Regions from separate parts of the Sedimentibacter sp. MB35-C1 genome, predicted to be linked through region 2. Evidence: riboswitches for the same ligand, from Rfam matches in the RefSeq annotation. Region 2 holds a riboswitch; each other region holds the start of a gene.
What was found. Region 2 has a riboswitch for cyclic di-GMP ahead of RBQ61_RS13825 (Cna B-type domain-containing protein). Riboswitches for the same ligand answer to the same signal wherever they lie in the genome.
Positions count from the first base shown of each region.

Region 1: it holds a riboswitch for cyclic di-GMP, as region 2 does, so the genes downstream of both, RBQ61_RS05755 (hypothetical protein) here and RBQ61_RS13825 (Cna B-type domain-containing protein) in region 2, are expected to answer to the same signal.
Region 3: it holds a riboswitch for cyclic di-GMP, as region 2 does, so the genes downstream of both, flgB (flagellar basal body rod protein FlgB) here and RBQ61_RS13825 (Cna B-type domain-containing protein) in region 2, are expected to answer to the same signal.

Region 1 covers NZ_CP133188.1:1,253,174-1,260,718, reverse strand. The annotation lists rRNA gene rrf (5S ribosomal RNA) at 13-129, opposite strand; rRNA gene RBQ61_RS05765 (23S ribosomal RNA) at 312-3,375, opposite strand; rRNA gene RBQ61_RS05760 (16S ribosomal RNA) at 3,701-5,349, opposite strand; cyclic di-GMP riboswitch class I at 5,824-5,899, shown strand; gene RBQ61_RS05755 (hypothetical protein) at 5,961-6,353, shown strand; gene RBQ61_RS05750 (HD domain-containing phosphohydrolase) at 6,701-7,545, shown strand, end outside.
Region 2 covers NZ_CP133188.1:2,844,890-2,852,434, reverse strand. The annotation lists gene RBQ61_RS13835 (bacterial transcriptional activator domain-containing protein) at 1-796, shown strand, start outside; gene RBQ61_RS13830 (HD-GYP domain-containing protein) at 1,097-2,536, shown strand; cyclic di-GMP riboswitch class I at 2,594-2,681, shown strand; gene RBQ61_RS13825 (Cna B-type domain-containing protein) at 2,902-7,545, shown strand, end outside.
Region 3 covers NZ_CP133188.1:1,390,317-1,397,861, reverse strand. The annotation lists gene fliF (flagellar basal-body MS-ring/collar protein FliF) at 1-831, opposite strand, end outside; gene fliE (flagellar hook-basal body complex protein FliE) at 863-1,162, opposite strand; gene flgC (flagellar basal body rod protein FlgC) at 1,165-1,596, opposite strand; gene flgB (flagellar basal body rod protein FlgB) at 1,610-1,999, opposite strand; cyclic di-GMP riboswitch class I at 2,116-2,198, opposite strand; gene RBQ61_RS06615 (carbon storage regulator) at 2,522-2,755, opposite strand; gene fliW (flagellar assembly protein FliW) at 2,749-3,198, opposite strand; gene RBQ61_RS06605 (DUF6470 family protein) at 3,191-3,799, opposite strand; gene RBQ61_RS06600 (hypothetical protein) at 3,815-4,816, opposite strand; gene flgK (flagellar hook-associated protein FlgK) at 4,827-6,383, opposite strand; gene RBQ61_RS06590 (flagellar protein FlgN) at 6,397-6,852, opposite strand; gene RBQ61_RS06585 (flagellar biosynthesis anti-sigma factor FlgM) at 6,862-7,137, opposite strand; gene RBQ61_RS06580 (chemotaxis protein CheW) at 7,213-7,545, opposite strand, start outside.

The DNA of each region.
Region 1 (7,545 bases), 1.6 Mb from region 2:
GGGTTAGGTCATACCCGGCGACGTCTTACTTTCCCAGGCAGTTGCCCGCCAAGTATCATCAGCGCTGAAGAGCTTAACTTCCGTGTTCGAGATGGGTACGGGTGTGTCCTCTTCGCTATTGTCACCAGATATATAAAAGTTCTTTCAGAACTTTCAAAATCGCATAGGAATTTTTAGATTAGACATTTTTGCGCAGTCTCATTTACCAATTTACTTGCTCCTTGCGTCGCATAAATTGGGAATTCGTTGCGAATGACCTACCTTCAATTTTTTTCTCCTTTTAGTCGAAAATATTGGGTTAGGGCATCTTTGAGGTCAAGACCTCGACCTATTAGTATTGCTCAGCTGAATGCATTGCTGCACTTACACATGCAACCTATCAACCCGTTAACATATCGGGGGTCTTACTCACTTGCGTGATGGGAAATCTTATCTTAGGGCTAGTTTCGCGCTTAGATGCTTTCAGCGCTTATCTAATCCAGACTCAGCTACTCAGCTATGCCACTGGCGTGACAACTGATGCACCGGCGGTCTGTCCATTCCGGTCCTCTCGTACTAGGAACAGCTCCCTTCAAATTTCCTGCGCCCACGGCGGATAGGGACCGAACTGTCTCACGACGTTCTGAACCCAGCTCGCGTGCCTCTTTAATGGGCGAACAGCCCAACCCTTGGGACCTGCTTCAGCCCCAGGATGAGACGAGCCGACATCGAGGTGCCAAACCTCCCCGTCGATGTGGACTCTTGGGGGAGATAAGCCTGTTATCCCCAGGGTAGCTTTTATCCGTTAAGCGATGGCCTTTCCACTCGGTGCCACCGGATCACTAAGTCCAACTTTCGTTCCTGCTCGAGATGTCTCTCTCGCAGTCAAGCTCCCTTCTGCCTTTACACTCTTCGCACGATTTCCGACCGTGCTGAGGGAACCTTTGAGCGCCTCCGTTACTCTTTCGGAGGCGACCGCCCCAGTCAAACTGCCCAACTGACAGTGTCCATATACCGGTTCACGGTATCATGTTAGAAATTCAGTAACAATAGAGTGGTATCCCAACGTTGGCTCCACCGATACTGGCGTACCGATTTCTCTGCCTCCCACCTATTCTGTACAATTGCTACCGAATTCCAATGTCAGCCTGCAGTAAAGCTCCATGGGGTCTTTCCGTCCTGCCGCGGGTAACTCGCATCTTCACGAGTACTACAATTTCACCGGATCTATTGTTGAGACAGTGCCCAAATCGTTACACCTTTCGTGCGGGTCGGAACTTACCCGACAAGGAATTTCGCTACCTTAGGACCGTTATAGTTACGGCCGCCGTTTACTGGGGCTTAAGTTCAAAGCTTCTCTTTCGATGACTTCTCCCCTTAACCTTCCAGCACCGGGCAGGTGTCAGCACCTATACTTCATCTTTCGATTTAGCAGATACCTGTGTTTTTGGTAAACAGTCGCTTGGGCCTGTTTTCTGTGGCCCTTCTAAGCTCCAACAGTTCTGTCTTCACTCTGAAGGGCACCCCTTCTCCCGAAGTTACGGGGTCATTTTGCCTAGTTCCTTAACAATAGTTCTTCCGCTCATCTTTGGATTCTCTCCTTGCCTACCTGTGTCGGTTTACGGTACGGGCACCTTCTTGCTCGATAGAGGCTTTTCTTGACAGTGTGGGCTCAGCTGCTTCACTACTTATTTTCGCTCCCATTCGTATCTCAGGATTGACGTTACGGATTTGCCTGTATCGTCTCCCTACTTACTTAGACGCACTTTTCCAGCTGTGCGCCAGCTTACCCTCCTGTGTCACCCCATTTCTCAAACGCTTAAAGGTGGTACTGGAATTTCAACCAGTTGTCCATCGCCTACGCCTTTTGGCCTCGGCTTAGGTCCCGACTTACCCTGAGTGGACGAGCCTTCCTCAGGAATCCTTAGGCTTTCGATGGGTGAGATTCTCACTCACCTTTCGCTACTCATGCCAACATTCTCTCTTCTGTACAGTCCACGACTCCTTTCGGTAGTGCTTCTATCCATACACAATGCTCCTCTACCGATGTCGTAAATCTCTTCATTCGCTCAATTTTGATTTTAGCCCCGTTAGAGCTTTTCAAAAATCCTTCCTTTTTATCTATTTTAATTAATGAAGGATTTTGAACTGAGATGTCCTCAGTTATCGTTTCATTGAACAGATGAAGAGCTTTACGACATCCCACAACTTCGGTAATAGATTTTAGCCCCGGACATCTTCGGCGCAAAACCACTCGACCAGTGAGCTATTACGCACTCTTTTAATGAATGGCTGCTTCTAAGCCAACATCCTGGTTGTCTGTGTAGTTTTACATCCTTTTCCACTTAATCTATATTTTGGGACCTTAGTTGGTGATCTGGGCTGTTTCCCTTTTGACTATGAAACTTATCTCACATAGTCTGACTCCCTAGCAACATATATATGGTATTCGGAGTTTGATAGGTTTTGGTAACGTATAACGCCCCTAGACCATTCAGTGCTCTACCCCCACTATACTTACTTGAGGCTAGCCCTAAAGCTATTTCGAGGAGAACCAGCTATCTCCGGGTTCGATTGGAATTTCACCGCTATCCACACGTCATCCCGTAGCTTTTAAACGCTAATGGGTTCGGTCCTCCACCAGATTTTACTCTAGCTTCAACCTGCACATGGATAGGTCACCCGGTTTCGGGTCTACAACATACAACTTTCGCCCTTTTCAGACTCGATTTCTCTTCGGCTCCTAACCTTTGGTTATTAACCTTGCTGCATATTGTAACTCGTTGGCCCGTTCTACAAAAAGTACGCGGTCACACTTTTGTGCTTCCACTGTTTTTAGGCTCAGGGTTTCAGGTTCTTTTTCACTCCCCTCCCGGGGTTCTTTTCACCTTTCCCTCACGGTACTGTTCTCTATCGGTCACTGGGTAGTATTTAGCCTTGGGAGGTGGTCCTCCCTGCTTCCCACAAGATTCCTCGTGTCCCGTGGTACTCTGGATCATATCCTCGCTTCAAACTGTTTTGCTTACGTGTCTATCACATTCTTTGGAGGAGCTTTCCAGCTCTCTTCGGCTACAGTTTTCTGTCTCTTTGATATGTCCTCAACCCCAAGTATTTCTACTTGGTTTGGGCTCTTCCGCTTTCGCTCGCCGCTACTTACGGAATCATTTTTTATTTTCTCTTCCTAAGGGTACTTAGATGTTTCAGTTCCCCTCGTTCCCCTCATACAGCTATTTATTCACTGTATGATACATAAGGTTTACCTTATGTGAGTTTCCTCATTCGGATATCTGCGGATTATCGGCTGCTTACGCCTCCCCGCAGCATTTCGTAGTTTGCCACGTCCTTCTTCGGCTCCCAGTGCCAAGGCATTCGCCCTTAGCCCTTTCTATCTTGACCTGTTTGTCATTGTTATGTCTTCATAACATTTTTTTTTGGTTAAATTGTATTTATTATTTAAAATTTGAATTTAACTTTTCTCAATGTCTCGCAGTTTCATTCTCCAATTTATTTGCTCCTTATGGTCGCATAAATTGGGAATTCGTTGCGAATGTCTTACCTTCAATTTTTTTCTTCCTACGGTCGAAAAAATTGGGTAAGGCATCTTCTCTTTTTTCCTATGCAATTTTCAAAGTTCTGTGGTTTTATACTGTATCCTTCAGTCTTGCTTTACTTTTGTTTAAAGCAAGCAATAAAACAGCATAAGTCCTTTAGTTCTCCTTAGAAAGGAGGTGATCCAGCCGCACCTTCCGATACGGCTACCTTGTTACGACTTCACCCCAGTCATTGATCCTACCTTCGGCGCCTGCCTCCTTGCGGTTAGCTCAGCGACTTCGGGTATTACCAACTTCCATGGTGTGACGGGCGGTGTGTACAAGACCCGGGAACGCATTCACCGCGACATTCTGATTCGCGATTACTAGCAACTCCGACTTCATGTAGGCGAGTTGCAGCCTACAATCCGAACTGGGATCGGTTTATTGGGATTTGCTCCAGATTGCTCTTTCGCTTCCCTTTGTACCGACCATTGTAGCACGTGTGTAGCCCAAGACATAAGGGGCATGATGATTTGACGTCATCCCCACCTTCCTCCGATTTATCATCGGCAGTCTCTTTAGAGTGCCCAGCTTTACCTGCTGGCAACTAAGGATAAGGGTTGCGCTCGTTGCGGGACTTAACCCAACATCTCACGACACGAGCTGACGACAACCATGCACCACCTGTCTCCCTTGCTTCCGAAGAAGAGAGTACATCTCTGCACTGGTCAAGGGGATGTCAAGCCTTGGTAAGGTTCTTCGCGTTGCTTCGAATTAAACCACATGCTCCGCTGCTTGTGCGGGTCCCCGTCAATTCCTTTGAGTTTCAGTCTTGCGACCGTACTCCCCAGGCGGAGTGCTTATTGTGTTTACTTCGGCACTGACCATCGCTGGCCAACACCTAGCACTCATCGTTTACAGCGTGGACTACCAGGGTATCTAATCCTGTTTGCTACCCACGCTTTCGTGACTCAGCGTCAGTTACAGTCCAGTAAGCCGCCTTCGCCACTGGTGTTCCTCCTAATATCTACGCATTTCACCGCTACACTAGGAATTCCGCTTACCTCTCCTGCACTCAAGTAATACAGTTTCAAATGCTAACTATGGTTAAGCCTTAGCCTTTTACATCTGACACATACTACCGCCTACTCACCCTTTACGCCCAGTAAATCCGGACAACGCTCGCCCCCTACGTATTACCGCGGCTGCTGGCACGTAGTTAGCCGGGGCTTCCTCCTTGGCTACTGTCATTTTTTTCTTCACCAAGGACAGAGTTTTACGATCCGAAAACCTTCTTCACTCACGCGGCGTCGCTGCATCAGGGTTTCCCCCATTGTGCAATATTCCCCACTGCTGCCTCCCGTAGGAGTCTGGACCGTGTCTCAGTTCCAGTGTGGCCGTTCACCCTCTCAGGCCGGCTACTGATCGTCGCCTTGGTAGGCCTTTACCCCACCAACTAGCTAATCAGACGCGAACTCATCCTATACCTCTAACGATTTGACTCATCGACCATGCGGTCATCAAGTGTTATATGGTTTTAATCCCGGTTTCCCGAGGCTATTCCTTTGTACAGGGCAGATTGTTCACGCGTTACTCACCCGTCCGCCACTAGATTTACCTTTTCACTTAGCTCTCGAATTTCAAGTGTGTTGTCACTTGGGTTTAGCGTGAAGCACAAATGTGCAACTCGCTGTTTTTCTACATCTTATTATATTATGCACTTTTGTGCTTGTTGTAGATGTTCGAGTTCTCAGTGAAAAAGTAAATCTCGTTCGACTTGCATGTGTTAGGCACGCCGCCAGCGTTCGTCCTGAGCCAGGATCAAACTCTCGTTTTATATTCCTGTCGCAGTCTCATTCACTAATTTATTTGCTCCTTGCGTCGCATAAATTAGGAATTCGTTGCGGTTGACCTACCATCGATTTTTTCTCCCTTTTGGTCGATAAAATCGGGTTAGGACATACTCAAGATAGCGCTTAGCTTATCTTTGTCTTTCTTTACTTTGGTTCTTTTTTTCTTTGAACTCTCAAAGGTTTCTTATGCTGTTTTATTGTCTAGGTTCTCTTCGCTGTTACCCTAACAGCTTGAACAGTTTATCACATCCAAGTGATGTTGTCAACTATTTTTTTATTTCTCTGTTTACTTCGCATTTCCTTGTGAAAGGAATGTTATCTTAGCACATATAAAAGTGATTGTCAACATCTTGTCCCTATCCATATTTTTCATACTTATTATAAATTTTCCTAAAACTAATTGCAATATATAGGACTATATGATAAAATAAATTAAATAAAACTTATATTTTCACTTCAACCGATAATGGCAAACCTAATGAAAATTAGCGGCGCAAAGCTATAGGGCCTTTAAACTGGCAGCCAGCTACCGAAAGGAAGTTTTTTATTTTATTTCCTTCATATAGGTTGAAGAACGTTAAAGGAGGATATCAAAATGTACAAAGGAATTAAGAAAACAGCTTCTCTTTTGGTCATCATGATTGGAATTCTTGCTTTACTTGGCCCTGTTGCACAAGCCTATCAAAAATCAGAGCAGAACATAAGCCAGGAACTTTTAATTATGATTGAAGAGACAAATAACTACATTTACAAAGAGATCGATAAGGCTGTGGAAAAAGCAGAAAAAGAGGTTCTCAAAGATCAAAGCGAGCAGCAGTTAAACAGGTCAATTGATAGAATTATTGAAAACCTGTTAAGGAAAACCAGCAGGAAAGTAGACTTATTAATTAAAAAAGCTGCAAGAGAAGGTGTAGTATTAACAAAGACATACGTTGAAGTTCAGATTTATGACAGAGTAGTATTAGTCGACCCTTGCTATGCTCATTAAAAAAATTTAGGAGAGATTGAATCTCTCCTAAATTTTTTGCTTTAATAACATAATTATTATACGATTTATTTAATCAAAAAAACATAATACATCACCTATTTAATATAGATGCATTTTGATGAGTATTTACTGTTGAAGGGTTTGAATCACATCTACTGCCAAAAAAATAACGCATACCCCCCAGGCTGATGCCGTTTTTGGAAAGGAGAATTGTCTTGTAACTGAGGCACTGCAAAAGTCATAACCGAAGACATAGTAGAGAGACAAAGCGCTAATTATAACTAAATATTTTCTTTTTTCCATATAGTGATATAATAGATTAACACTATTGATAAGGGAGCAATTACATGGAAGGCTTGTATATTTTTAAAGATAGCAAATGCATTGATCAGATAATAGGAACTTCAACGCTGAACCTGCTTGCTAAAAAAGATGATTTTGAGATAATGCTGTATGAATTTAGGGCTGATCGCCCAAACAGTATTACTCCTGGAAACTTTAAAGATTTAATGGAATTTTATTATATTATTGAAGGTTCAATAGTTATAGGTACCGGAGGCGAAAGCATAAAAATGCAAAAGGGTGATTATTTTTATGTCCAAAATATAAAAGAAACTGTTCCTTTCCGAACAATCACTGATACCAAAATGCTATATATCACTTCTCAGCCTGTTTACAACCTTTTGTCTGCATATACCCACGACCTAAAAAACTTATTGGAAAAATCTGAAGCAAAGGATCTATATACTCACAGGCACAGTAACAGAGTACAAGATTATTCAGTTAGAATTGCAGACAAGCTAGGGCTTTCCGGTGAAATTAATTACACAATAGCTCTTGCATCTCTTTTTCATGATGTGGGTAAATACTTTATACCGGATGAAATACTAAATAAACCTTCGAAGCTTAGCAATGACGAATTTAATTATATAAAAAAACACAGCACATACAGCTCTGAACTTTTGCAAGGAAAGTTTTCAAAGGATGTTGCAACTATTGTTGAGCAGCATCACGAAAGGCTGGACGGTTCAGGTTATCCAAATAAATTAAAAGAAAATGAGATACGAATGGAAGCAAAAATAATTGCTGTTGCAGATTCATATGATGCCATGACATCTGACAGATCATACCGCAGCGGAATGCCGCCTAACCAGGCAATTGAGGAGCTTAAAAGTTTAATAGGAAAATTTTA
Region 2 (7,545 bases):
CAGGTCAGTTGAATTATATGAAAAAGCAATTTCAATGTATAGTGGACTGTACTTGTCAGATAATGCATATGAAGTCTGGCTTGTGCCTACAAGGAACTACTACCAACGCCTTTATTTAAAAACACTGTACAAGCTGATAGATTTGCTAAAAGAAAAAAATGATAATGAAAAAATCACTACATTATGCGAAGAAGCTATTCTTGTTGAACCTTACGAGGAGAATATACATATAAGCTTAATGGAAGCAATGCTTGCACAGGGACAGCAAAAAAATGCATATAATCACTATGAGTATTCATTAAACCTCATAAAAAAAGAATTGGATGCAAAGCCCTCGGATCACTTTGTGGAAATGCAGGGAAAAATACAAAATTATTCCGGCAGAGAAAACCGCGCTGATATTAACAGCTTAGGAAAAGACTTGGAAGATCAAAATTTATTAGGTGCAATGCAATGTAATATTGAATCATTTAAGTTTTTATACAGTTTGCAGAAAAGAAAGTCTATAAGAAATAATGAAAACGATTATTTATGTATAATTGATGTTAATCGATATAGGAATATTCATATGAGAGAATTGTCTGAGCTTTTAAGAAACTCTCTAAGAAAAGGCGATGTGTTTACGTTTTGGAATAAAAATCAAATACTTATCATGCTCCACAATGTCAGATCAGATGGTACAAGAATAATTGAGCAGAGGATTTATAATAATTTAAAGGACTATACGAAGCTAAGTTTACATGACATTGATATAGATTTTCAACCTGTGTTTTCGGAGAAAATGAAGCAGATGTAAGTATTTGATAACCATGCAAGAGCAATTAATACTTATAACAACTTATCTTTTACTAATAAGTTGTGATATATTCATGCAAAACATGCACAATTAATAGAAAACATCATGCCTACATCAATTTGTTATATAAATTTATCCATACTATAAACGAGAGCTTTTCATAATTTGTGAAAAGTTTTTTTGTGCCTAAAATGTAATTGAAATGAAATTAAAATGTAATCTTTAAAAAATGCAAATGTAATTCATGTAATTTATAATGTGAATACTTAGTTGTTTGTAATAACCGAAAGGAGTGCGGATGTGGAGTATCCTTCAACAGATTTTTATTTGAAGTTTAAAGTAATATACAATAAAGAAGGCAATTTTATCGATTATGTGTTGCAATATATCAGTGATGCATTTTACGATGCTGTCAAAATTGAACCCAGAAGACTTCTTGGCAAAAAATTTTCTGACATAGTTGTAGATTACTCCGATAAGCTGTATCTTAAAGAGGTCTACTTTAGTATGCTTCCTAACAAAACACTAAAATTCGATATGTATATTGATGAACTGAACCGCTGGTATTTAATTAACATATTTACAGACAAGGGCAATGACGAAGACTTAGTTGTAGCATACTATGCTGATGTTACTGATATTAAAAATTGCTCAGAAAAAGAATTAGTGTCTGATGGCATCGAGAATGAAATAACTGATTTGAAAAATAAGGCAAGACAGTATTATAGAGATAAACTAACGGGGTTATATAATAAGAACTTTTTTGAGGAAGAACTTTCAAGATTAGACACAAAAAGACAGTTGCCTATTAGTATAATTATGGCAGATATAAATGGTCTAAAGCTGATTAATGATGCATTCGGACATAGTATGGGAGACAGAGCTTTAATAAAATCTGCTGAAATAATGAAAGACTCTTTAAGAGATGAAGATATTATAAGCAGAGTTGGAGGAGATGAGTTCATTATTTTTCTTCCTAAAACAGAAGAAGAAGTTGCTCATGACATTATTGACCGAATTAAGAGTAAGTGCGAAAGCAGCTCTTTGGACTACATAAAAATAAGTATAAGTATGGGAGCCGCAACAAAGACGGATAAAAATGAAGACATTAAGAAGGTGTTAAAAAAGGCAGAGGACAGGATGTATTTCAAGAAGCTTAAAGAAAGCAAGGAAGCAAAAACAGCTATGATTAGTTTTCTTAAAAGCAGGCTTGAAATAATTACATATGAAACAAAATCTCATTACGAGCGTCTTAAGTATCTTACTATGATGGTGGCTGAAGAATTGAAGCTGTCAATTTACGAAAAAGAAGAACTCAGACTTTTGTGCGAGTTTCATGATATAGGCAAAATAGGCATTTCGAAGACTATTCTTCAAAAAGAAGGAGCATTGAACGGTGAAGAGTGGGAAGATGTTAAGCGTCACAGTGAAATAGGATACTATATTGCAAAAGAGTTCAGAGATGTAAATTCAATAGATGAATTGATTCTCATACATCACGAGCACTGGGATGGCAAAGGGTACCCCGGATTATTAAAAAAGGACAGTATTCCCATAGTTGCAAGAATATTTGCAATTGCAGACGCATATGATGTTATGGTTAATGAAAGGCCATACAAAAATATAATGACCAAAGAAGAAGCACTCAATGAAATAAGAGAGCAATCAGGAAAGCAATTTGATCCGTATATAGCCGATTTGTTTATACGGCTTATCGAAAAAGAAAAAAGAGTTGTTTAATCAAAAATGTGTTTACAGTGTTATTCTGGTGGTATAAGTATATAACATATAACTAAAATTACATATAGGCAAACCTGCCGAAAGGTTGGGACGCAAAGCCATGAAGTCTAAAGCAGGGTACTGCCATGACCGTTCAGCTGCAAAATATTGAATTATTTTGCAGCTTTTTTAATTATTAAGTACAAACTTATTGAGCTAGAACTCAACTGCCTTTTTTCAAGGGGCTGGTTGTTTCTATATAAACCCATGAAATTAAAAATTAGTAACTATATAGGGAAGGGGGTGATACATATCAAATGGTTATTAATAACTCGGACAAAAAAAGAAATAAAGAAACAAAAATTCTAAAGAAAGGAGGACGAATCATGAAAAAAAACCTGTTTAAGAAAATTTTATGTTTTACAATTGCATTGCTGATGTTGATGCCGGGAATGCCGGAAAATTTGGTGAGTGCTGCTGAAACGGATGAGAATGGAAATATTCCTTGGGATCAACCGGGCTCTATAAATTTAACAAAGTCAGAAACTAAGGTCGATGATGGAAGGTGGAAGATTGATCTTACCGTAGAAGGTATTAATCTTGAAACCTCTTCTGATATAGTCTTAGTTATTGACAGATCCGGGAGCATGAAAAGTGATGATAAAATGTTGGCAGCTAAAAACGCGGCAAAATCTTTCATTAATTCATTATTGTCAGATGAAAATGACACTGGAACAAGAATTGCCTTAATATCATTTTCCAGTGATTACAGCTATGACGGACAATCATCAAATAGAATTACAGAGCATTCAGGATTTGTTGACTCTTCAGAGAAAGATACATTATTAAGTTATCTTGATGGAGGCAATGATAGTGGTACAATAGTACCGTTTGGAGGCACATTTACACAAGCGGCTCTGAAAAGGGCAGAAGAAATGCTAGATAGTAGTGTTGCTGAGAGTAAAAATATTGTACTTCTAAGTGATGGTCAGCCTACGTATGGATATGCCATGGCAGATGATACAAAATATACTTTACGCTACCCTGGTGGAGATGATCAAAGTTGGAGATATAAGGATAATGGTGACTGGTACAGAGATGTTTATACAGCTTATGAAAATCCAACTAATACCTCATATGAAGATTTTGACTATGATAATTTTGAAGGGACAGGAAATAATCTGAGAGAGTATTTAGAAGATGTATATATATCAATAGTAGGAGGAAACGGCTCGCGTGACAATCCATATCTAAAAAACTATAACAGTTATTATCACAATTCAGGAAATGCCGCAATTTCTGAAGCAAAAATTGCTAAGGATAAAGGCCAAATTATCTACACGATTGGCTTGGATGCAGGTAATTCAGGAAATGCCGTATTAAACTCCATAGCTAGCCCTGATAAAGCATATACTGCAAGTACTCAAGATTTAAATCAAGTTTTTGGAGAAATTGCTGGAAGCATAGCTTATGCCGCATCAGATGCAGTTATAGTAGATCCTATGGGAGATATGTTTGATCTTAAAAAATCTAATCCTCCAACATGGGCGGTTCTAGGAACGCCTGAAGCTGATACTGCTGATGTAGTTATATCGCAAGGAACTATTACGAGTATTACGACTACACAGCCTAATACAATTACATGGAATGTTGGTAACATTGCAGAAGGTTCCCCTGTAACTATGAGCTATTATGTTGATATCAAACCCGAAGCATTACCGGATACGTATTATCCTACTAACGATACAACAACCATAACTTATACAAATGCAAATGGTGATAGTGCAAATAATGATTTTGAAGTTCCGGAAGTGTCGGTTGGTGATACAGGAAGTATAAAGATAATAGCATATTTAGTAGATGAAGATGGTAACCCTATTACAGTAAGCGGATCAATAGCTAGCAGACCTGATTTAGCAGAAAAACTATATGAGAAGAAATATTCTGATAATGGCAGTGAAATTTTGCCATTTGGTTCATATAGTATCAGCAAGGATTATTTGTCTGGCAGTACTGAATTGCTAGGGTATGAATATTTGCAAGAGTCAAGTAACCATGGTGGAAATGAAGATCCATCAAATGTTGTTATTAATGCTGTAAAACAAAACCATACTGTGTATTTTGGGTATGAGGTTGGAAAGTACACAGTAAACTATGAGCCTGGAACCCAGGGAACATTTGAAATACAATCGACTCCAGATTTAGTATATGGAACTGCCACACCTGAATTTGAAGGTGAGACTACAGGAAATCCAGGATATACATTTACAGGATGGAGTCCGGAAGTATTGGCAACTGTAACAGGAAGTGTAACATATACGGCACAGTGGAGCCAGGATAAGTACACAGTAACATATGATCCTGGAACCCAGGGAACATTTGAAGCACAATCAACTCCAGATTTAGTATATGGAACTGACACACCTGAATTTGAAGGTGAGATTACAGGAAATCCAGGATATACATTTACAGAATGGAGTCCGGAAGTAACGGATACTGTAACAGGAAGTGTAACATATACGGCACAGTGGAGCCAGGATAAGTACACAGTAGCATATGAGCCTGGAACCCAGGGAACATTTGAAATACAATCGACTCCAGATTTAGTATATGGAACTGCCACACCTGAATTTGAAGGTGAGACTACAGGAAATCCAGGATATACATTTACAGGATGGAGTCCGGAAGTATTGGCAACTGTAACAGGAAGTGTAACATATACGGCACAGTGGAGCCAGGATAAGTACACAGTAACATATGATCCTGGAACCCAGGGAACATTTGAAGCACAATCAACTCCAGATTTAGTATATGGAACTGACACACCTGAATTTGAAGGTGAGATTACAGGAAATCCAGGATATACATTTACAGAATGGAGTCCGGAAGTAACGGATACTGTAACAGGAAGTGTAACATATACGGCACAGTGGAGCCAGGATAAGTACACAGTAACATATGATCCTGGAACCCAAGGAACATTTGAAGTACAATCAACTCCAGATTTAGTATATGGAACTGACACACCTGAATTTGAAGGTGAGATTACAGGAAATCCAGGATATACATTTACAGAATGGAGTCCGGAAGTAACGGATACTGTAACAGGAAGTGTAACATATACGGCACAGTGGAGCCAGGATAAGTACACAGTAACATATGATCCTGGAACCCAAGGAACATTTGAAGTACAATCAACTCCAGATTTAGTATATGGAACTGGCACACCTGAATTTGAAGGTGAGATTACAGGAAATCCAGGATATACATTTACAGAATGGAGTCCGGAAGTAACGGATACTGTAACAGGAAGTGTAACATATACGGCACAGTGGAGCCAGGATAAGTACACAGTAACATATGATCCTGGAACCCAAGGAACATTTGAAGTACAATCAACTCCAGATTTAGTATATGGAACTGACACACCTGAATTTGAAGGTGAGATTACAGGAAATCCAGGATATACATTTACAGAATGGAGTCCGGAAGTAACGGATACTGTAACAGGAAGTGTAACATATACGGCACAGTGGAGCCAGGATAAGTACACAGTAACATATGATCCTGGAACCCATGGAACATTTGAAGTACAATCAACTCCAGATTTAGTATATGGAACTGGCACACCTGAATTTGAAGGTGAGATTACAGGAAATCCAGGATATACATTTACAGAATGGAGTCCGGAAGTAACGGATACTGTAACAGGAAGTGTAACATATACGGCACAGTGGAGCCAGGATAAGTACACAGTAACATATGATCCTGGAACCCAAGGAACATTTGAAGTACAATCAACTCCAGATTTAGTATATGGAACTGACACACCTGAATTTGAAGGTGAGATTACAGGAAATCCAGGATATACATTTACAGAATGGAGTCCGGAAGTAACGGATACTGTAACAGGAAGTGTAACATATACGGCACAGTGGAGCCAGGATAAGTACACAGTAACATATGATCCTGGAACCCAGGGAACATTTGAAGTACAATCAACTCCAGATTTAGTATATGGAACTGGCACACCTGAATTTGAAGGTGAGATTACAGGAAATCCAGGATATACATTTACAGAATGGAGTCCGGAAGTAACGGATACTGTAACAGGAAGTGTAACATATACGGCACAGTGGAGCCAGGATAAGTACACAGTAACATATGATCCTGGAACCCAAGGAACATTTGAAGTACAATCAACTCCAGATTTAGTATATGGAACTGGCACACCTGAATTTGAAGGTGAGATTACAGGAAATCCAGGATATACATTTACAGAATGGAGTCCGGAAGTAACGGATACTGTAACAGGAAGTGTAACATATACGGCACAGTGGAGCCAGGATAAGTACACAGTAACATATGATCCTGGAACCCAAGGAACATTTGAAGTACAATCAACTCCAGATTTAGTATATGGAACTGGCACACCTGAATTTGAAGGTGAGATTACAGGAAATCCAGGATATACATTTACAGAATGGAGTCCGGAAGTAACGGATACTGTAACAGGAAGTGTAACATATACGGCACAGTGGAGCCAGGATAAGTACACAGTAACATATGATCCTGGAACCCAGGGAACATTTGAAGTACAATCAACTCCAGATTTAGTATATGGAACTGACACACCTGAATTTGAAGGTGAGATTACAGGAAATCCAGGATATACATTTACAGAATGGAGTCCGGAAGTAACGGATACTGTAACAGGAAGTGTAACATATACGGCACAGTGGTCAGCAAATGACTATAACGTGACCTATGATGGAAACGGAAATACAAGTGGATCAGCACCTGAAGACAGTGCGGATTACAATGTAGGAAACACAGTAACAGTACTTGGTGAAAATACTCTAGCAAGAACAGGATACGAATTCCTTGGATGGAGTACGAATGCCGAAGCAACAACAGCAGATTATGTAGAAGATGCTACATTTACAATGCCAGCAGATGATGTAACCTTGTATGCAGTATGGAGATTAGATTCTGATGCCAAAAGAGAAATCGATGTAATAAAATATTGG
Region 3 (7,545 bases), 1.5 Mb from region 2:
TATCTTTTTATCAAAATTAATAGTGCACTTCGCAGATACTTTTACATTATCCGGGCCATAGATTCTTGCCAGGAACTCTGTGACATTTTTTTCTGTTTCTTTTTCAAATTCCTTCTCGATTTCAAGCTTTAGCTTTATAGTATTTGTCTGACTCATCTCACTGCTTACTACAAGGCTGTTTCCTTCGGTATCAATAATTGCTACATTTTCTTCTTTTAACCCTTCCACACTTTTAACTATAAGCTGCATAATGCCATTTGTCTGAGACTGCGACAATGAATGGCCGGTAGAAAGATTTATTTTTACCGATGCTGAAGATTCTTCTTTTTTTGTCTCCCACGCAAAATTTCCATTTTCAGGTATATTTACGGTAACTATTGCTTCCTCTACTCCGTCTATGGTTTCTATGGAAGCTTGAAGTCTTTCCTGCAATTGAAAAACTTCATATTTTCTCTTTTCATAATCTGTAGTCATGAAATCTATGTTTTGAGTAAACACATCATAATTTGCTCCGGTACGCGGATGACCTGATTGTGCTAACTGCATTCTCAGGCTGTTTTCTTTATCTTCGGGTATAAGAATAGTTCCGTCATTTTCATATTTATAATCAACATTATTTTCTTGTAACTGCTTCATTACTTCTGCAGTTTCCTGTTCATCTATATCGCTGAAAAGAACTACATAACCTTTATTGTTTAGAACAATAGTTATTACTAGTGCCCCTGCTACTAATCCAATAAGTCCGCCGATTATTAACTTCTTTATCTTGCCACTGAGTTTTCCCCAAAACTCTGTTGTGTTTTTCCAAATGTTCCTAAATTGTTCTGCCATTTGTAGCTCCTAAATTAGTTATGGAATCAAGCTATACTCCCATACGCATTATTTCATTGTAAGCATCTAAGGCTTTATTTCTGAGCTGCACCACCAAATCCAGCGATATTTCAGCTTTTTGTGCATTAATCATCATGCTGTGTAAATCATCACTTTCACCGACGCTCAGCCTGTATATGTCTTCCTCAACCTTAGCCTCTGACTCCACGTAATTCTCAAGCGCATTGCTAAATATGGATTTGAATGAGGTTTCACCTTTTTTGTTGTCTTGTTTTATTTGTTCACCTGGCTGCTTTATTACCTGAATAGGCTTTATTGGTTCTATAAACATTTCTACCTCCCTATTTCCAGAGCTTTAACCGCCAGTTGTTTCATAGAATTCAATGCAGTTATATTTGCCTGATATGCTCTGTAAGCTTCCATCATATCCACCGTTTCTTTCAACGAATCAACATTAGGCATGCTTACATATCCATTTTCATCTGCATCCGGATGCTCCGGGTTATAAACCAGCTTAAACTCGCTTTGATCTTCAACTATTTCTGTTACTTCAACATTACCGGCTTCATATTCATCTAAATTGTGGATTAACATATTTTTGAAATTAGAAGTTGATGAGAGTACCGCTATTTTTCTTCTGTACGGACCGCCTTCCTCTGTCCTAGTTGTATCAATGTTTGCTATATTTTCTGATATGATGTCCATTCTCAATCTTTGGGCAGTAAGACCTGCACCACTGATATTAAGCGATCTTAAAAACGACATGAATTACCTCCTTTTATTTTTTACCTTCAGAAATTACCGACTTGAGCTTTGAAAAATATGAATTCATTTCTGCTACATTGTACATATATTGAATCTGTGTTTTTGCAAGTTGAAGATTTTCCTTATCCAAATCTACGTTATTTCCATCCAGCCTCAATGATAAATTTTCATTCTCATCAATCAAAATACTGCTGGAATTTATTTGATTATTAATTTGTGATTTTGTTTTTCCGTCTATATTTTCCAAGTTAGATCTCAGCAAATTTTCAAATTCTACGTACTTGCTTTTATATCCAGGAGTAGAATAATTCGCTATGTTTTCCATAGTGATTTGCTGCCTGAGCCAAAGCCCGTTTAGACTCTTATTCAATAGATTTAAATTATTGCTTTCACTTATATTCATGGTAACCTTCCCCTTACTAAAATTATCACTAAAAATGAGTACAAAAAATATAATTTATTAGTTTTTGCACAGCTGCATAATAAATTATATATATATTCTTTAGATATATAATCAGTATTGGCAACTGGCAACCGTAGATTGCTCCTTAGGTCCTATAGTTTTGTGTCACTGTCTTTCGGCAGTTTTACCTTTTTCAATTCTTAATTTTTTTTTAATAATATTTTAATATGGTTATTATATGATAAAATGCTACAAAATGCAAGCTTTTTTGACATTGCATAATATTCAGTCTATTGATTATTTTTTATTTTATATTTTTCTATTTTTGTATATATATGTAATTTTCTATATCCTGCTTTGCAGCGCAAATACCTGAAATTTTACAAACAACAAAAAAACATACGCGAATATCTATTCATACGCGTATGTTTTTATTAATTTATATTATAAAAACATATACAAAAATAAATAATTTAGAAGAAATTTTTCTAAACTTTTTATTAATTTTTTACAAAAATTTACTTATTTATGTTCTTTTAAATGCTTTTTTATATCGCTCAGCTTTGTTTTGCTGACTTTCTCAGAAGCTGTAATATTAAACTTACATGTTTCAGCTAATTCTTTTCTTGTGATTGTTATTTCTTTAGGAGCATCAATAGCAATCTTTACTTTATCCTGAGAAATTTCAGAAATAATAATTTCTATATCTTCTCCGATAAGTATTGATTCTGAGACTTTTCTTTTTATAACTAGCATTTTCTCTCCTCCCCAGCTACTATTATATTGTATCTGAGAGGATATGAATTTTGCAATATTACCTGTTTAGCTCTTCTAGTCTCAGGATTAACCGCAATCGGACTTTTCAAGTTGACAACTGAATCCTCAACGTTCTCTTTTATAATTGCAATTATCAAAAATTTAAGATCCGCCTCACTTTTAACTTCCAATTCCTTTAAGTCTTCTTCATTTACTATTGGCTCATAGTTTCTGATAACAGCATATGGATCTACAAGCACAAATGACAAATCTGTATTGTCAATTGCCTGCAAAAACATAAAATCGTCTTCAGGATCATCTTTTAATATTACATAATCATTATATTTTTCAAATCCATACATGCCGCATACAAACCTTATAACATCATTTTCTTCAACCGCAATTTCTCCGAAATCTCTTGTGTTTATATATTTTTTAGGCAAATGTATCTATCTCCTTATGATTAGGATTCGCACTTGGCGGCACAAAAATAGGGGTACCTATATAATTAATTTCTACTTTTGGATATTCTTTAATAGTAAATTCTATGCTTCCGGGAATAAAATTTATAACAGGTCTTTCAATATTCCAATCAAAATCAAGCTTATCCATTTCAAAATTCATAGAAATTCCTCCAATATCCCATGAGATATCAGGGCCTGTGTTTGGAATAAATCCAAGGTTAAACTCCACATCGCTGAAGAATTTTTTCATGGCAATTTCGGCTATGGGATTATCTTTAATGTTGATATCCAACATAAGATTTCCATCTCTCGCATATGTGGCAGTAGCTTCGTATGCAGCATGAACACCATTTTTAGCAAAATCTTCTACTGAACGCATTGCACTTTTGATGCCTGCCGAATACCTTGCTTCAACTGTATCGATATTAAGCCTTGTCGGCTTCATCTCCATTTGAAGCCCGCCTTCATCCCTTTTCAATTCAAATGTAGCACTGGCATTTGCAATTTCATAGCGCGCTCGATTTATTTTAAATTCTATAGACATTGGTATAGCTTTAATTTCCAACAGCGGTTCTATCATTTCAAACACTCCTTGCTAATTCATAAAATCTATAAAGCTGTTTTGAAGAATTTTATTACCCATTGACAATGCTGCGTTGTATGAATATTCCTGCATTTTAAAATCCATTATTGCTTCTGCAGAATCAACATACTCCACATCAAGTATTTTATCATTAAGATTATATTGGGCATCCTCATTTCTTAACTTTAAAAAATCAAGATAATTTGTCTTAGCCCCTATATCTGTAATACCCACCAGCACCTGTTTTTTTTGTTCTTCATATTTTTCTATATATGGAGTGATGTTATCTAATGAAAAATCCGGATTATTAAGCTCATCCTTTATTTTTCCTATTAATGTATACAAATTGTTCGGTGTTCCGTCTGTTTCTCCAAACCCCATAAAACTTATACCTGACATGGACATATTAAAAACAGTATCAGTGTTTAAATTTCCCGAACTGTCAAATGTCATTCCCAATCCCAAATCTACGTTTATGGTTTCATTTTTAAGTTCTTCTAAATCTACCAGATTCCCGTCCTCATCTTCTAGTGTGTTAACATTTACACCTTTGAAATATAGTTCTCCGTTCTTCACAGTGAAAGGCAGTTCATCCTTGCTTGTGCCTCCAAAAACATACCTATCCTCAAATTTTGCATTAAGCGAGGTTACTATTGAATCCTGAAGATTTTCAAGTTCTTTCGCAACAACCTCTCTATCCTCGGAACCCATCGTTCCCGTTATTCCCTTTAAATAAGATGTATATACTCTTTCCACATTATTACTTATTTCAGTTAAATTTGTTTCAGCCATAGTTAGAAATGAATCAACATCGCTTATATTCGTATCATAGATTTCAGTTGATCTGTACTCTCTTCTCAACTTATACGCTTTGATAGCAGAAACAGGATCTTCAGAGCCTCTAAAGAATTTCCTGCCAGTCGAAACTTTTTCATTTAAGTAATTCATTTCATAAGCAGATTTACCCAAATTTCTTATATACTTACTTGACATCATACCAGTGGTTATTCTCATAATATCCCTCCTATACTCCCATTCTGTTAATTAACGTATCCAGCATATCATCTAAAGTTGTCATCAAGCGCGCAGCTGCATTATACGATTTACTGTATTGCAGCAGGTTTACTCCTTCTTCGTTCAAATCTACAGAAGATATGCTGCTGCGTGCAAAGTCTAACTGATATTGTGAATCAAAATATGTTTCATATGAAGTTTTTACGTCTTTTAACTGTAAATTCAATCTAGTTGTCGTAAATGACAAAAACTCCTGAAATGTTCCGTTAAATATTGAATCACCTTCATCTATTGTTCCGTCATCATTTATATCAACATTCGGCACATAGTCTTCGTCGGTTTGAAAGCTATTGATCATTCTCAATATATTGTCCGTGGCTCCTGCATTATCTCCTTCTGAAGTACTCGTGGTGTTGACTATATATGAACCTGAGGAATTCAGCCAGTCATCACTTATCTTTATGTTTCCCGCAGTAATATCTCCACCACCTCTGGAAGCAAACAAATCATTGGGCCCATCGGTTGTTTCGTTTAAAGCATTCATATTTTCAGCAAATTTATTTGCAAGCATGTCCAGCATATTTTTATAATATTGAATTCCGTTTACATCAGAATTTTGATATGTATCCGCTGATGTTGAGAAACTGCCCTTTCCATTAAGAAATTTTAAATAACCGTCCAGCTGTCCTCCGTTTATGGAAGATGTAATATCATTTTCTGTTCCAGAAGAATCTTTTTTGTATATTAGAATTTCATTGTTTGCATTTGCTTCGGCTTTTATTTCGTAAGACTCATTTCTGTTTACAATTTCTTCGGACGTACCTCTGAGCCTTATAACCATCTCATCTATAGTTTTACCTCCGCCTATATCAAGCGGTACATAATCCACTTCTATATCCAGATAATTTGACAACTCATCAATCAGCATATTCCTTTCATCATTCAGTTCAAGTGCCGGATTTCCGCTGATGTTATCAGCTTTTATCTGTTCATTAAGCTTAACAATGTTTTCAGTCAGCTGATTAATTTTTACAATCGCACCGTCTTGCAAATAGTTTGTTTGCTGGTTGGTAATAGTATCTATCTGTTCAGAATAATTATTAAACATCTGAGTGAGCATCTGAGCAGAACTGCGAACAACTCCCTCTAAAACAGGATCTGAAGGGCTTGATGTAAGAGATTGAAGCTGCTCTAAAAGATCAGAAAATTGCGCATCTAATCCGTCTGTTTTTATCTCGTCGAATACTTCTTCTAAATCGCTCAATGCTTCTAACTGAACATCTTCGCTTCCTGCCTTTGCAGCCTGCAGCCTGTATCTCAAATCTAGGAATGAATCCCTGTACTGACTCACACCTATAGCCTGCACTCCTTGTCCTATAACAACACCGTTTGTGCCAAACTTTATATTGCTGGTACTCAGAGAAAAAGAAGTTATATCAAGGCGTTGACGGGTATAACCCTTGGTTTTAATATTTGATAAATTTTGTCCCACAATATCGATCATATTTTGATTAACTGTTAGTGCACTTGTAGCAACCTTATATCCTAAAAATGTTGATCTAAGCATGTATTACTCCTTGCTATATTTTTTTTGAAAGCAACAGGCTTTTTGTTTTGTTTTTCGATTCCTGCACCGTGTACGTATTTTCCTTTTCTCCCAGTTGCTTTATCGCTCTGTCTATTCTGTGCATACGAACTTTAATAATTGTTTTGCACAAATCGCTTATCTTTTTGACTTCAGCTATAATTTTAGCAAACTCTTCATATTTTTCCTTCAGCATCGCTGCTTTCTTATCATCAGCAGCTTCTATAACTTCCTTAAGCGTCATATTTTTATATCCCATTGAATCAAGCAGCTTTTCTCTTTTCTGTTCAATGCCTCTGATTTTCAGATAGTATGCCTGTTCCTTCGAAACAATGTCATCTAATGTTTCAATATCATTTTTTATGACCGTATCATATTTTTTATATTCTAATTCAAGAAAATTTTTATATAGGTTAGAACTTTCTTCCAACAATTTTATTAAAACGTCCATATAATCCTCTTATTTTAATAGTTTATTGACTATTTCTTCTACATCAACGCTGTATGTCCTATTGTTTATACTTTCTTTTATTCTGTTTATTTTTTCCGCATCTGTTTCTTTATTTATTTTATTGGTAACATCTTTTTTTATTGAAGTCAGTTTCAACTCATCTTGATCAGTACTGCTTTTTATCTCTATGACATCAAATTTTTTAGATTTTACACTTTCTTCATTTTTTACAGTTCTCGTACTTGCCTTATAATTCATATAATTACTTATATTTTGGATTTTCATAAATACTTCCCCTATCTGACATCTGTTAATAATATCGGCTTTGAATACAAAAAATTAACCGAATATATAATTTTTTTATGCCGCGTTTATAATTTTTTCTTCATCTACTATTAACAGCACGTCTTCGTTTTTGTCTCCCTTAGCTACACCTTTTACAAAACCGTCTCTGCATATTTTCTTTATTTCCTCAGTCTCTTCAAATTCAGTTATGTCTTCAACTGACAGCACTTCATCCACAACAAGTCCTGCAAACGAATTGTCCTTCTCAAGAATTATAACCATTTCCTTATCGCTCTTTAAATCATCTTCTTCATTTTTATCTAATTCAAAAAGCATTTTTAAATCAATCAGCGGAACCACATTGCCTCTTAAGTGAATCAGTCCCTTCATATAGGTTTGAACGCCCGG